One region of the Paraburkholderia steynii genome, then DNA from elsewhere that is predicted to be linked to it. Evidence: riboswitches for the same ligand, from Rfam matches in the RefSeq annotation. Region 1 holds a riboswitch; the other holds the start of a gene.
The links. Region 1 has a riboswitch for glycine ahead of BLT65_RS26870 (D-amino acid dehydrogenase). Riboswitches for the same ligand answer to the same signal wherever they lie in the genome.
Positions count from the first base shown of each region.

Region 2: linked by a shared signal. The riboswitch ahead of gcvT (glycine cleavage system aminomethyltransferase GcvT) and the one ahead of BLT65_RS26870 (D-amino acid dehydrogenase) in region 1 are both predicted to bind glycine.

Region 1 is NZ_FNDI01000016.1:142,998-148,770, reverse strand. Features, by position in the region: gene BLT65_RS26885 (cupin domain-containing protein) at 1-129, shown strand, start outside; gene BLT65_RS26880 (DMT family transporter) at 177-1,109, opposite strand; gene BLT65_RS26875 (LysR family transcriptional regulator) at 1,240-2,166, shown strand; gene BLT65_RS26870 (D-amino acid dehydrogenase) at 2,310-3,587, opposite strand; glycine riboswitch at 3,734-3,824, opposite strand; gene speB (agmatinase) at 4,122-5,099, shown strand; gene BLT65_RS26860 (LysR family transcriptional regulator) at 5,111-5,773, opposite strand, start outside.
Region 2 is NZ_FNDI01000007.1:174,625-180,397, forward strand. Features, by position in the region: gene gcvH (glycine cleavage system protein GcvH) at 1-217, opposite strand, end outside; gene gcvT (glycine cleavage system aminomethyltransferase GcvT) at 321-1,439, opposite strand; glycine riboswitch at 1,528-1,667, opposite strand; glycine riboswitch at 1,719-1,832, opposite strand; gene BLT65_RS15075 (hypothetical protein) at 2,093-2,905, shown strand; gene BLT65_RS15080 (hypothetical protein) at 2,941-3,297, opposite strand; gene BLT65_RS15085 (oxidoreductase) at 3,579-4,628, opposite strand; gene BLT65_RS15090 (UvrD-helicase domain-containing protein) at 4,968-5,773, shown strand, end outside.

The DNA.
Region 1 (5,773 bases):
CCGGACGTAGGTGCTCAGTATTTTCGTGATGTCGGAGCAATCGTAAGCGCCGGCGGGCCGCCCGACCGCTCGAAGCTTATCGATGTCATGTCCAGGTACGGGCTGGTGCCAGCGCCGCCGCCTCAATGAAACCAGGGTGTTGGGCGTTCAGGGGGCGGCCAACAACCTCTGCCTCGTCAAGCCTCATTCGAAATCACCGGACGCATGTCGACCGAAGTGCCGTCACGCCTTTGCCAACGCACTGTCGCAAGCACCGAGGCAAATACCATCAACCCACCTCCGGCCCAGCCCCAGACAGACAGGTGCTCCCCGAGCCACGCATACGCGAACAGCGCACCAAACGCCGGTTCGCTGCCCATCAGCAACGCCACGCGCGTTGGGCTACTACGCTTGACGGCAAAGTTCTGCGCGAAGAATGCGAACAGCGTACACGCAGCCACCAGATAGCCGATGCTCATCCAGAAGCTGCCATGCCCAGCTAACGTCGGCAGAGCAGGCCACGGCTGCGACGGACACACCAGCGCCGCGATGACACTGCCGAACGCGACGGTGCCTGCCTGAACCGCCGTCACGGACAACGGAGCGAGCGTCGAGTCGTGCATCACGCGCCTCGTCACGCACATCATCAGCGCGCGGAGCAGCGCAGCCAGAAGAATCAGCGCGTCGCCTGCAGTCGGAATGAACACGCCACCACTCACCAACGTGGCGCCGGCCAACGACACTACGACGGCAATACGCTCGACGTGCGACGGCTTTCTATGCAGCAGCGCCCATTCGACGAGCGGCGTGAGCACGACACACAAACTGATGAGGAACGCTGCGTTCGAAGCACGGGTCAAAGATATTCCAAATGTCTCGGCCAACAGGATGCTGAGCAGTAGTACACCCGTGCCGAGCGTGCCGATCAGCTCGGACGCCTTGGCCCGCCGGAGCGAACGCAACGCGGGCGACAGCACCACAAACGTCAGCCCAAAGCGCAGCGCCAATAGCCCCAGCACGGGATAGAACGCGAGCGCGCCTTTCGCGACCCCATAGCTTGTGCCCCACACCATCGCGACCGCGAGCAGCATCAGGTCGGAGATCCAGAGCAAGCGCTTTTGTTTCGACATGGCGGACCTTCAATCTCTATTCGAACAGTCCAGATTGTCGAGTATTGCGTACAAAACTATAATCGGGTCTAGCGGAACATCTTTTATGTCGCCGATGCACAGATGCGTTCGGCGGGTGTGTGTACGACAAATGAATCCCAATGAGCTTTTTGCGTTGTTACCGGACATGGCGACTTTCGCCCGCGTCGTCGACGCAGGCAACTTCTCGGAGGCCGCGCGCCAGCTGGGCAGCACGCCGTCGACGGTAAGCCGGCAGATCAAGCGCCTTGAAGAAGCGCTTGGCACGCGCTTGCTGGAGCGGTCGACGCGCAGCGTCCGGGTCACGGATTCGGGCGCGCAGGTCTACCGGTATTGCCGCGACATGGTAGGCGCGGCGTCGGGTGCCGTCGATGTCGCGGGACAAGTGGTTGGCGAGCCGCGTGGCAAGGTCAGCATCAGCGCACCGGTTGCATTCGCCAAGTCCGTCATCCATCCGCTGATCCCGGGATTTCTGCGTAGCTTGCCGGACGTGGACGTTCAGTTGATCTTCGCCGACCGCGAAGTCGATCCGCTGCGTGATGACGTCGATATGGTGATCCGCCTGACCCGTTCGCCGCCGTTGGGCCTGGCCGCCCGGCGGCTCGGCACCGTGAAATGGCTGCTATGCGCGTCGCCCGCTTATCTCAAAGTGCGCGGGACGCCCGTCGCGCCACGCGATCTCAGCCGGCACGAATGCCTGTATCTCGGGGAAACGGTTGACGACAATCGATGGCATTTCCGGCGTGGCACCGAGACGCAGTCGCTGGAAGTCAGAGGGCGCTATATCGCCAACCATGCGGGCGCCCGCCTTGAGGCTGCGTTGCAGGATCTCGGCATTGCAGGCTTGCCCGACTTCGCTGCTGCAGAGGCGCTACAGCAAGGCTGCCTCGTTCAGGTGCTCGCCGACTGGGAATTCGAGGCGCGTTCTTACATGGGTCCCGTCTGGCTGCTGTATCCGCCTAACCGCTTCCTTCCGTCGAAGGTGCGAGCGCTGATCGACTACCTCGCAAGCCACCTGCATGACGCCGTGGATGAGTGATCTGTCTCGCGCCATGTCATGTTTGAGCGCGACGCGGTGCGGGAGACTCGAACGGGATGGGTTGGTTAGCCGGAATGGGCGACCTCTTAAAAACTCGAGACCCCGCGTCGCGCGGGGCCTGTGCTGTCGGCTGAAAACGCTTATCAGACGTTGACCGGCAGGCCTGTTCGCTTTCTCGCGGGCTTGACGCTCATTAAGTTAGGCATACTACCGGCCACGAGTTCTGCAACAGCTTCCGCAGTCGCTGCTGAGAGGGTCCACCCCAAATGCCCGTGTCCAGTGTTGTAGAAAATGTTGCGTCGGCGACCGGCGCCCACTTTGGGCAGCATGCCTGGCAGCATGGGGCGCAGGCCAGCCCACGGAATAATGCGCGCCGTCGACATGTCCGGGAAATGCGCGCGTGTCCAATTGACGAGGGGCTGGATTCGATCCGAACGGATGTCACGGTTCAGGCCGTTCAATTCAGCCGTTCCAGCAACACGGAAGCGATCGACACCGAGACGGCTGGTGACAATCTTGGCGTTGTCATCAAGCAGGCTGACCCAAGGCGCGGCGTGCTGGCTTTCTGCGTCGTCGAGGCACACAGTGATCGAATAACCCTTCACCGGATAGACGTTCACGTGATCTCCCACATACGCGGCTAGCGCACGACTTCCGACACCCGCACAAATCACTACCCGGTCGAAGCTTTCCGTATCAGTCTGATTTTCGTGCGCGAAAGCAACCCTCAATTCACCGTCTGCGGCCTCGGAAATGGACTGCACGCTCGTGTCGTAGCGGAACTCGACACCCAAACGCACGCAGGCTTCAGCAAGCCCACGCGTGAACTTGTGAATGTCGCCGGTCGAATCCGACTCGGTGAAGAAGCCGCCGTGAAACTGCCCATGAAGCGCCGGCTCAAGCGCGCGGATTTCGTCGGGTGTCACTGGGCGCCGCTCAAGACCGCCTTCACGTAGCAATGCATTGACCTTTGTCGCGGCGTCGAACTCCTTGCGGGTCGCATAGAAATGCAAGATGCCACGTCTTTCGAGGTCGAAATCGATGTGCTCCCGCTCCGCGATCGAGAACATGTGCTCACGTGCAGCGATGGCTAGCCGCACCGTCTCGATCGTGTTGGTGCGATAGTTCGGAATCTGGCGCAGGAACTCGCCGATCCAGCTGTACTTGTGCCAACTCGGTCTCGGATTCATGAGGAGCGGAGCGTCGCGGCTAAACATCCAACGCAGGCCTTTCAGCACGGTGGAGCGGCTGTTCCACACCTCAGCGTTGCTGGCCGATAGTTGGCCGCCGTTGGCAAATGACGTCTCCATTGCCGCGTAGCGATGACGTTCGAGAACGGTGACGCGGTAACCACGACGGGCGAGGGCGTAAGCAGTGGTGACGCCCGTAATTCCGGCGCCAATGATGGCAATATGGGACATGACATGGTCCAGTGTTAGTTGAGCATCGCCGGCCGATGATTACCGGCGTCAATGCCCCATCTGTCCATGTACCTGAGAGTTTCGCTAATACCGGTTACGGTAATAGCTCCCCTTCGGTGGGCGCGCATGCGCCGCTCTCCAGATGTTCTCGCTGCACGGTCCTTTTGCCTGAGAGTTTCCGGGGCGGTTGCTCCGTCGGCGTCGTCGCGGATGGACGATCTCTCCCGTGCTTCGTTGTAGAACAGCGCAAGACTACTACCTCAAAGAAGCGAACTCAAGTCTTTTCAAATAGACGGCAGTCAACTTCCCGCTCGGGTGCATAGCGGCTCTATCGCGATCTGGATGTGCCCGCAAATGCTTCGGATTATCCCGAAGTGTGTTTCTGATTTTTGGCATTTTTCCGTCGAATTTGTTTGCCTAGACTCCGTTCCAGATGCACCGCCTGCCTGTCACAACGGACGGCGCTGCGGCGGTGATGAGGGCGCCCTGTGCGCCGTACCTATCTGAACGAACAACTGGGACGAGTGCAATATCATGTCTGAAAACAGCTACGAAACCGGTCGGCTTAATTTGCCCTTTGTTGGAATCTGCACGTTCGCGAAGTCTCCGCTGTGTCTTGACTGGGACAAAATTGATGCGGATGTCGCGGTGATGGGCGCTCCTTTCGACTGCGGTACGCAGTGGCGGGCGGGTGCAAGGTTCGGTCCGCGCTCGATCCGGGATGCGTCGACGCTGTTCTCATTCGGACACGGCGGCGCGTATGACTTCGAAGACGACGTCGTGTATTTGCCCAGCAACGAAGTTCGCATTGTCGATATCGGTGATGCGGACATGGTGCATACCAACACGGAGAAGAGTCACGCCAACATCGAGTACGGCGTGCGCAAGATCCTGGCGGCGGGCGCATTGCCGGTGGTGATGGGAGGCGATCACTCGATCAACATTCCGTGCATCAATGCATTCGAAGGTCAGGAGCCGTTTCACATCGTCCATATCGACGCCCATCTCGATTTCGTCGACGAGCGCCATGGTGTACGCCATGGCCACGGCAATCCGCTGCGGCGCGCGGCGGAAAAAAGCGTGGTATCGGGCATGACGCAAATCGGCATCCGCAACGTGTCGTCTACTGCGCGCGAGGGCTATGCCCAGGCACGCGAGATGGGCTCGGACATTATCTCGGTGCGCGACCTTCGACGCCTCGGCATCCAGGGCGTCCTGGACCGTATCCCGAAGGGCGTGCGATATTACCTGACCATCGATATCGATGGCTTCGATCCGTCGATCGCGCCCGGCACGGGTACGCCGAGCCACGGCGGCCTGCTGTACTACGAAGGACTCGAACTCTTCGCTGGCCTTGCTGAGCAGGGTGACGTGATTGGCATCGACCTCGTGGAAGTCGCACCTGACTACGATCATTCGGGCTCGACGTCGATCCTCGCGGCGCAACTGCTGCTGAATACGATTGGCCGCGTGATGCATCAGCGCAAAGTCAAACGAAACCTTTCCCGCTAAGTTCTCTTTAGCTATTTGCTGCTGCGTGTGGCCCGGTTGACTTTCCTGGCCGCCGCTCGCAGCTGGTTGCAAAAAGCCTGCACGACGCGCGCCGATTCGGCGCCTTTGCGCGTGATGATCTGAAAATCCAGATGAGTCACATAGTGCTCAGGATCGATGCGCGCCAGTAGTCCGCTGTCGACCCACGGCTGCGCATAGTGAGGCGGCAGAAAGCCCACATAGTTGCCCGACAGGATGAGCATCGCGCGGCCTTCGACGTTGTCGACCGAGGCCGCGGCCTGTGCCATGTGCAGTAGCTTGAGTTCCTGGCTGCCGAGGTAAGCACGCGCAGCGAGCCGTTGCTTGCTAATAACCGACAACGGGACACGGCCGCCTGCCCGCTCGTACAACGAGTGGGTCGATGCGCAGTAGAGCCCCTGCTCCTCTCTATAAAGTGGCAAGTAATCGAGACCGGGAATCTGCGCGGGAAACGGCCCCACGGCCAGATGCAGGCGCCCGTCCAGCACGTGCTGCTCCATGCTGCCAGGTGTGTCGATCTGCACATGCAGACGGACGTCGGGCGCCATCTGGCCGAACTCCCGGATCGCTGTCGGCAGCGGCGAGTATTTGTCGGTCAACGTTGCTTCGATCATGCCGAAGCGCAATACACCAGAAAGCTGATTGCGCAACGTACC
Region 2 (5,773 bases), on a different contig from region 1:
CAGGGGCGTAGATATCGGACGCAGCCTTCACCGATTCGATGACGGCGACGGTATCGCCTGCCGAGACGGTCTGGCCCAGTTGCTGCACTTCGAAGAAGACGATGTCGCCGAGCGCTTCCTGCGCGTGGTCGGTGATGCCGACCGTCAGCGTGCCGTCTGCTTCGGTGCGGACCCATTCGTGCGATTCGGTGTATTTCAGATCGGCCGGGATGCTCATCGGATGCTCCTATGCGGTAATTCGGTTGATTTAAATGATGGGACGCACGCGACGATTTCGTGTCTGTCCGGTGTCTGTCTCGTGACGCTCATCGTGTGACCGATCAGCCGACGAGCACTTTGCCGTTGCGCACGAATGGCAGTTTAACCACGCTGGCGGGAAGTGCCTTGTCACGGATCTGAACGTGGACGACGTCGCCCGGCTGCACGCCCTTCGGCACGCGCGCGAAGGCGATCGATTCCTGCATGGTCGGCGAGAACGTGCCGCTCGTGATTTCGCCTTCGCCAGCGGGCGTGACGACCTTCTGGTGCGCGCGCAGCACGCCAGCGGCCTTGCCGTTGTCCTTGTGCAGGATCAGGCCGACAAACGACGCCTGCGAACCGTCCGCTTCGAGCTTCGCGCGGCCGATGAAATCGCGCGGCGCGGTCAGATCGACCGTCCATGCGAGGCCGGCGTCGAGGGGCGACACGTTGTCGTCCATGTCCTGGCCGTACAGGTTCATGCCGGCTTCGAGGCGCAGCGTGTCGCGCGCGCCGAGACCGGCGGGACGCACGCCTTGTGCCTGCAGCGCGTTCCACAGCGCTTCGACGTGATCAGCGGGGACGATGATTTCGAAGCCGTCTTCGCCCGTGTAGCCGGTGCGCGCGACGGTCAGCTCGCCAAACGGCGTCTCGGTGACGCGCGCGGCGTTGAACGGCTTGAGGGCTTCGCTGGCAGCGCGAGCGTGGGGCACGGTCGCCCACACTTTTTCGCGCGCGTTCGGACCTTGCACGGCGACGATCGCGTAGTCGCGGCGCGGCTTGATGGTCAGGCCAAAGCCTTGTTCGTCATTGAGCTTGTTGAACCACGCGACGTCTTTCTCGGCCGTGCCGGCATTCACGACGACGCGGAAATGATCTTCGCCGAAGTAATAGACGATAAGATCGTCGATCACGCCGCCTTCGGGGTTGAGCAGGCAGGAGTAAAGGGCTTTGCCCGGGGCTTGCAGCTTGCCGACGTTGTTCGCCAGCGCGCGCTCGAAGAAAGCGCGTACGCGCTCGCCCGTGAAATCGACGACGCACATATGGGATACGTCGAACATGCCGGCGTCGGTGCGCACGGCGCGATGCTCTTCGATCTGCGAGCCGTAATTGACGGGCATGTCCCACCCGCCGAAGTCGACCATGCGGGCATTGAGCGCACGGTGCGTGGCGTGGAGCGGGGTGTGTTTGAGTTCGATCATCGGGGCCTCGGGGCGTCGCTAAACAGGAAAGGCCATGCGGCGAAACCCTCGCGGCCTGATCCCATCTCGGGCCAACGAGCGATAACTGCATGCCCCCTCTGTCCTCGATACCTGAGAGATTGCGCTGCCGTCAGCGAGTGCTGTCAGCGTGGCGCGCGCCCCTTCGGTGGGCAGCCTGCGCGTGCGGCTTAATGCACGGCGCTACTGCCGCTCTCCAGAGTGCGAAAAACGGGCGCTCATTCGAATGAGGTCACTATGACCAGATGACGAGCGGGTTTTTCGACGCGGTCGGTCCTTTTGCCTGAGAGTTTGCGGGTGTGCCCCTTCGGCGGCGCTGGCTGCTGCACGTTTCAGAAAACGACAGCGGACGGCGCGCTCTCCCGACGCGTGCGGCGAATGTACGCGAGGGCCTGAGGCTTGTCAATTCGAGCCCGTGAGGCCGCGCGGCTACGGCCCTGCGGCGGCGACGGATGCGGCCCTGGCGTCAAAAAAAGCGCTCTATGTTGGCCAGCGCTCACGGGCCGGGTCGCGCGTGATCGATGGAATTGGTGCCGAATACGCTGCCTGCTTGGGCAATTGCATTGCAAAGCAGCATCGGATACTTGCACATAGGCACCATGCGGCCTTTGTTTCCCAAACTCTCCGTTCTACCCATGAGCAAAGCGCACATCTACCAGATCTACTATTCGGAGCAAACCCGAAGCAATCTGGACAAGGGCTTCATTCCCCTCGACAACGTGGGTCAACGGCCGGACTGGAGCGAATACTGGCCGATCCGCAATTTCCTGCTCAACAACGACCTGGACGACGACGCGCTTTACGGCTTTCTGTCGCCGAAGTTCGCGTTGAAGACAAATCTCGAAGCGAGCGACGTTCACGCGTTTATCGCGAGCGTGCCGGAATCGACGGATGTCGTTTCGTTTTCGCCGTTCTTCGACGCCAGCGCATTGTTTTTGAACGTGTTTCAACATGGCGCGCTCGAGCATCCGAACGCGTGGCCGACTTTTGTCGAAGTCGCCGCGCTACTGACGCCGAGCGTCGATCTCAACACGCTGGTCATGGATTCGTCGAACACGGTCTTTTGCAATTACTTCGCTGCGAAGCCACGGTTCTGGCGGCACTGGCTGCGCCACGCCGAGATTGTCTTCAACGTCGCAGAGGCCAACCGGACCCCGCTCGCGCATGCGCTCAACTCGGGCACGCGGCACAACCTTCGAGAGTCGCCGGTGAAGGTGTTCGTCACTGAGCGTCTGGTCTCGCTGCTGCTCGCGACCGACCGAAGCTGGCGGACGATGTCGTACAACCCGATTGTCTTGCCGCTCCTCTATCAAAAGGCGCTGAAGGTCCCACAGGAACTGGTGATGCTCGATGCGCTCAAGCAGTCGGCCATCGCCACGGGGCGCGCCGAGTATCTCACCGTGTATCAGCAACTGCGGGAACGTGTCATAGCGGCGGCGATGGCGTGAACCGGGGCGGCACGCCGCCGCGTCTAGCGATTGCGTTATCGGTTGATCGCCGCCGACGCCGTATCCAGTTCCTCATTTAGCGCGCGCTGTTCGTCGCCGGAAAGTCCGCCGGCGTGTTGCGCAGCCATGTCGTGCGCTTCCTGGCGGATCGTGCCCAGACGACGATGAAGGGCGCCGCCTTCGGGCGGTGGGTAGTAGCCCTGGCTGACGCGGGCGTCGATGTGGCGGCCCATGTTGTCGATGCGGCCGTCCACCTGTTCGAGGCGCTTCACGGCCGCTTCATGCGGATTCGGCGCGGGACGCGGTTGAGCCGTTTGCTGCGGCGCGACCAAGCACGCCGCCAGCGACGACACCAGCGCGCAACAGCCAAGCGCGCGAACGATACGTTGCATAGGGTTCTCCTTTGTGATGGGGCCGTCTCGCTACGGTCCGTGTGCCCTGCGAGGCGGTTCGTACGGGTAGCAACGGCCGTCGAGCGGCGCGCGATGACGCACCACCCGACCATTTTTTAACTATCGATTGGCTGCAATCGGGGCGTCAGCCAAGGTTTTGCGTTCTGCAGAACCCTTGAAGGCGCAATGAAGGGCGCGACGACGATTTGTCCGTCAGCCAAGGCTGTGCGTTTTGCAAAAGCCTTGAGGGCGCATTGACGGCCGCAGCGGCGAACCAGCCGTCAGACGCCGCGCTTGAACGGCAGCCGTACGCCTTCCTGTTCGCTACGATTCGCAAGTTCGATGATCGTCATCACATCGACGGCGTCTTGCGCGCTGACCGGGAACGCGACGCCGTCGTGAACCGATGCCGACAGCGCCCGGTAGAAATCGACATAGACGCCATCGCGAGTCGGCAATTCACGCTCGACTTCCTGCTCCCCCTCGAGCAAGCGCAACGTGCCCGCTGCGTTGCCACCCCCGAAACCGGCATCGCCGGGACGCAGCCCGGCCTTCAACTGGTCTTCCTGTGTATCGAGCCCGACCTTCGCATAGCTACCACGCGTGCCGTGGATCGTGAAACGCGGCGCGACGATTGCCGTCAGCGCGCTCGCGTGCAGCACCACTTCATGGTTCGCGTAGCCGAGCAGCAGATGCACGTAATCCGGCGCGCCCGCGTTGTCGCGATACGCCTTCACCGTTGCATAGACCGTTTCGGGCACGCCGAACAGCGTCAACGCCTGATCGATCAGATGCGGGCCGAGATCGAACAGCAGGCCGCCGCCACGCGACGCCTCTTCGCGCCAGCGTTGCCGGATGCCCGGTCGAAAGCGGTCGAAGTGCGATTCGAAATGCGTGATGCGGCCGAGTTCGCCGCTCGCGATCAGTTCGCGCACGGTTATGAAATCGCCGTCCCAGCGACGGTTGTGGAACGGCGCGAACACCAGCCCCTTGCTTTGCGCGATATCGGCGAGCGTGCGGGCATCGGCGGCGGAGAGCGTGACGGGCTTGTCGACGACGACATGCTTGCCCGCTTCGAGCGTGCGGCGCGCGAGGTCGAAGTGCGTGTCGTTCGGCGTCGCGATCACGACGCATTCGATGTCCGACAGCGCGAGCAGCGCGTCGATATCGGCGACGATCGTGGCGTTCGGATAATCGGCGCGCGCCTTGTCCGGCTGGCCCGTGGCAATCGCGGCGACGCTCGCGCGTCCGCAGTGTTCGATCACCGGCGCGTGAAATGTGGCGCCGGCAAAGCCGTAGCCCATCAAGCCAATTTTCAGCGATGAAGACATGCGTGTTCCCTGCAGAACCGGCGCGCCGCGGGGGCGGCGCACAACGCCGCAATTTTGGCATAGCTGCGCTTTGCTCCGTCGCGCATCGGGCGGCGCGCGCCGCGCGGATCTCATCAGGAAGACATAAGCCGAGGCATTGGAAAGGGCATTCGTGTTAACATCGCGGTTCTCACGCGAACGGCAAAAAGCGCATGGAATCAATTGCGTGGCGCATCGGCGGCGGGTTGACGGCGCGCCGCGCGGCCACCTGATCCGACGCGTCGCCAGCGCCGTCTCGCTGCATGTTCTCGGGCCGTTCCTTGTGAATCGCGTCCTCAATCGACTACTCATCCACACACGATGTCCGCAGGCCTGAATTCCGCCCAAAGCGAAGCGGTGCGCTATCTCGACGGTCCGTGCCTCGTGCTCGCAGGCGCGGGTAGCGGCAAGACGCGCGTGATCACGCAGAAGATCGCGCACCTGATCGAAAACAAAGGCTTCGAGCCGCGCCATATCGCTGCCGTCACGTTCACGAACAAGGCCGCCGCCGAAATGCGCGAGCGCGTGAGCAAGCTGCTCGAAGGCAAGACGCTCACGACGCCCGGCAAGGAAGGCCGCAAGGTGCCCGTCAACCAGCTGACGGTGTCTACGTTCCATTCGCTCGGCGTGCAGATTCTGCGTCAGGAGGCGGAGCACGTCGGGCTGAAGCCCCAATTCTCGATCATGGATTCTGACGATTGCTTCGGCATGATCCAGGAGCAGGTCGGCTCGGCGGACAAGGGCTTCATCCGCAAGATCCAGACGATCATCTCGCTCTGGAAGAACGGGCTCATCATGCCGGACGAAGCGATGGCGATCGCATCGAACGAGGACGAGCATCAGGCGGCGATCGTCTATCGCAACTACGTCGCGACGCTGCACGCGTATCAGGCCGTCGATTTCGACGATCTGATCCGCCTGCCCGCCGAGCTGTTCAAGAACAACGAGCAGGTGCGCGACCGCTGGCAGAACAAGCTGCGCTATCTGCTGATCGACGAGTATCAGGACACCAACGCGTGTCAGTACGAACTGGTGAAACTGCTGGCGGGCCCGCGCGCCGCGTTCACGGCCGTCGGCGACGACGACCAGGCGATCTACGGCTGGCGCGGCGCGACGCTCGAAAACCT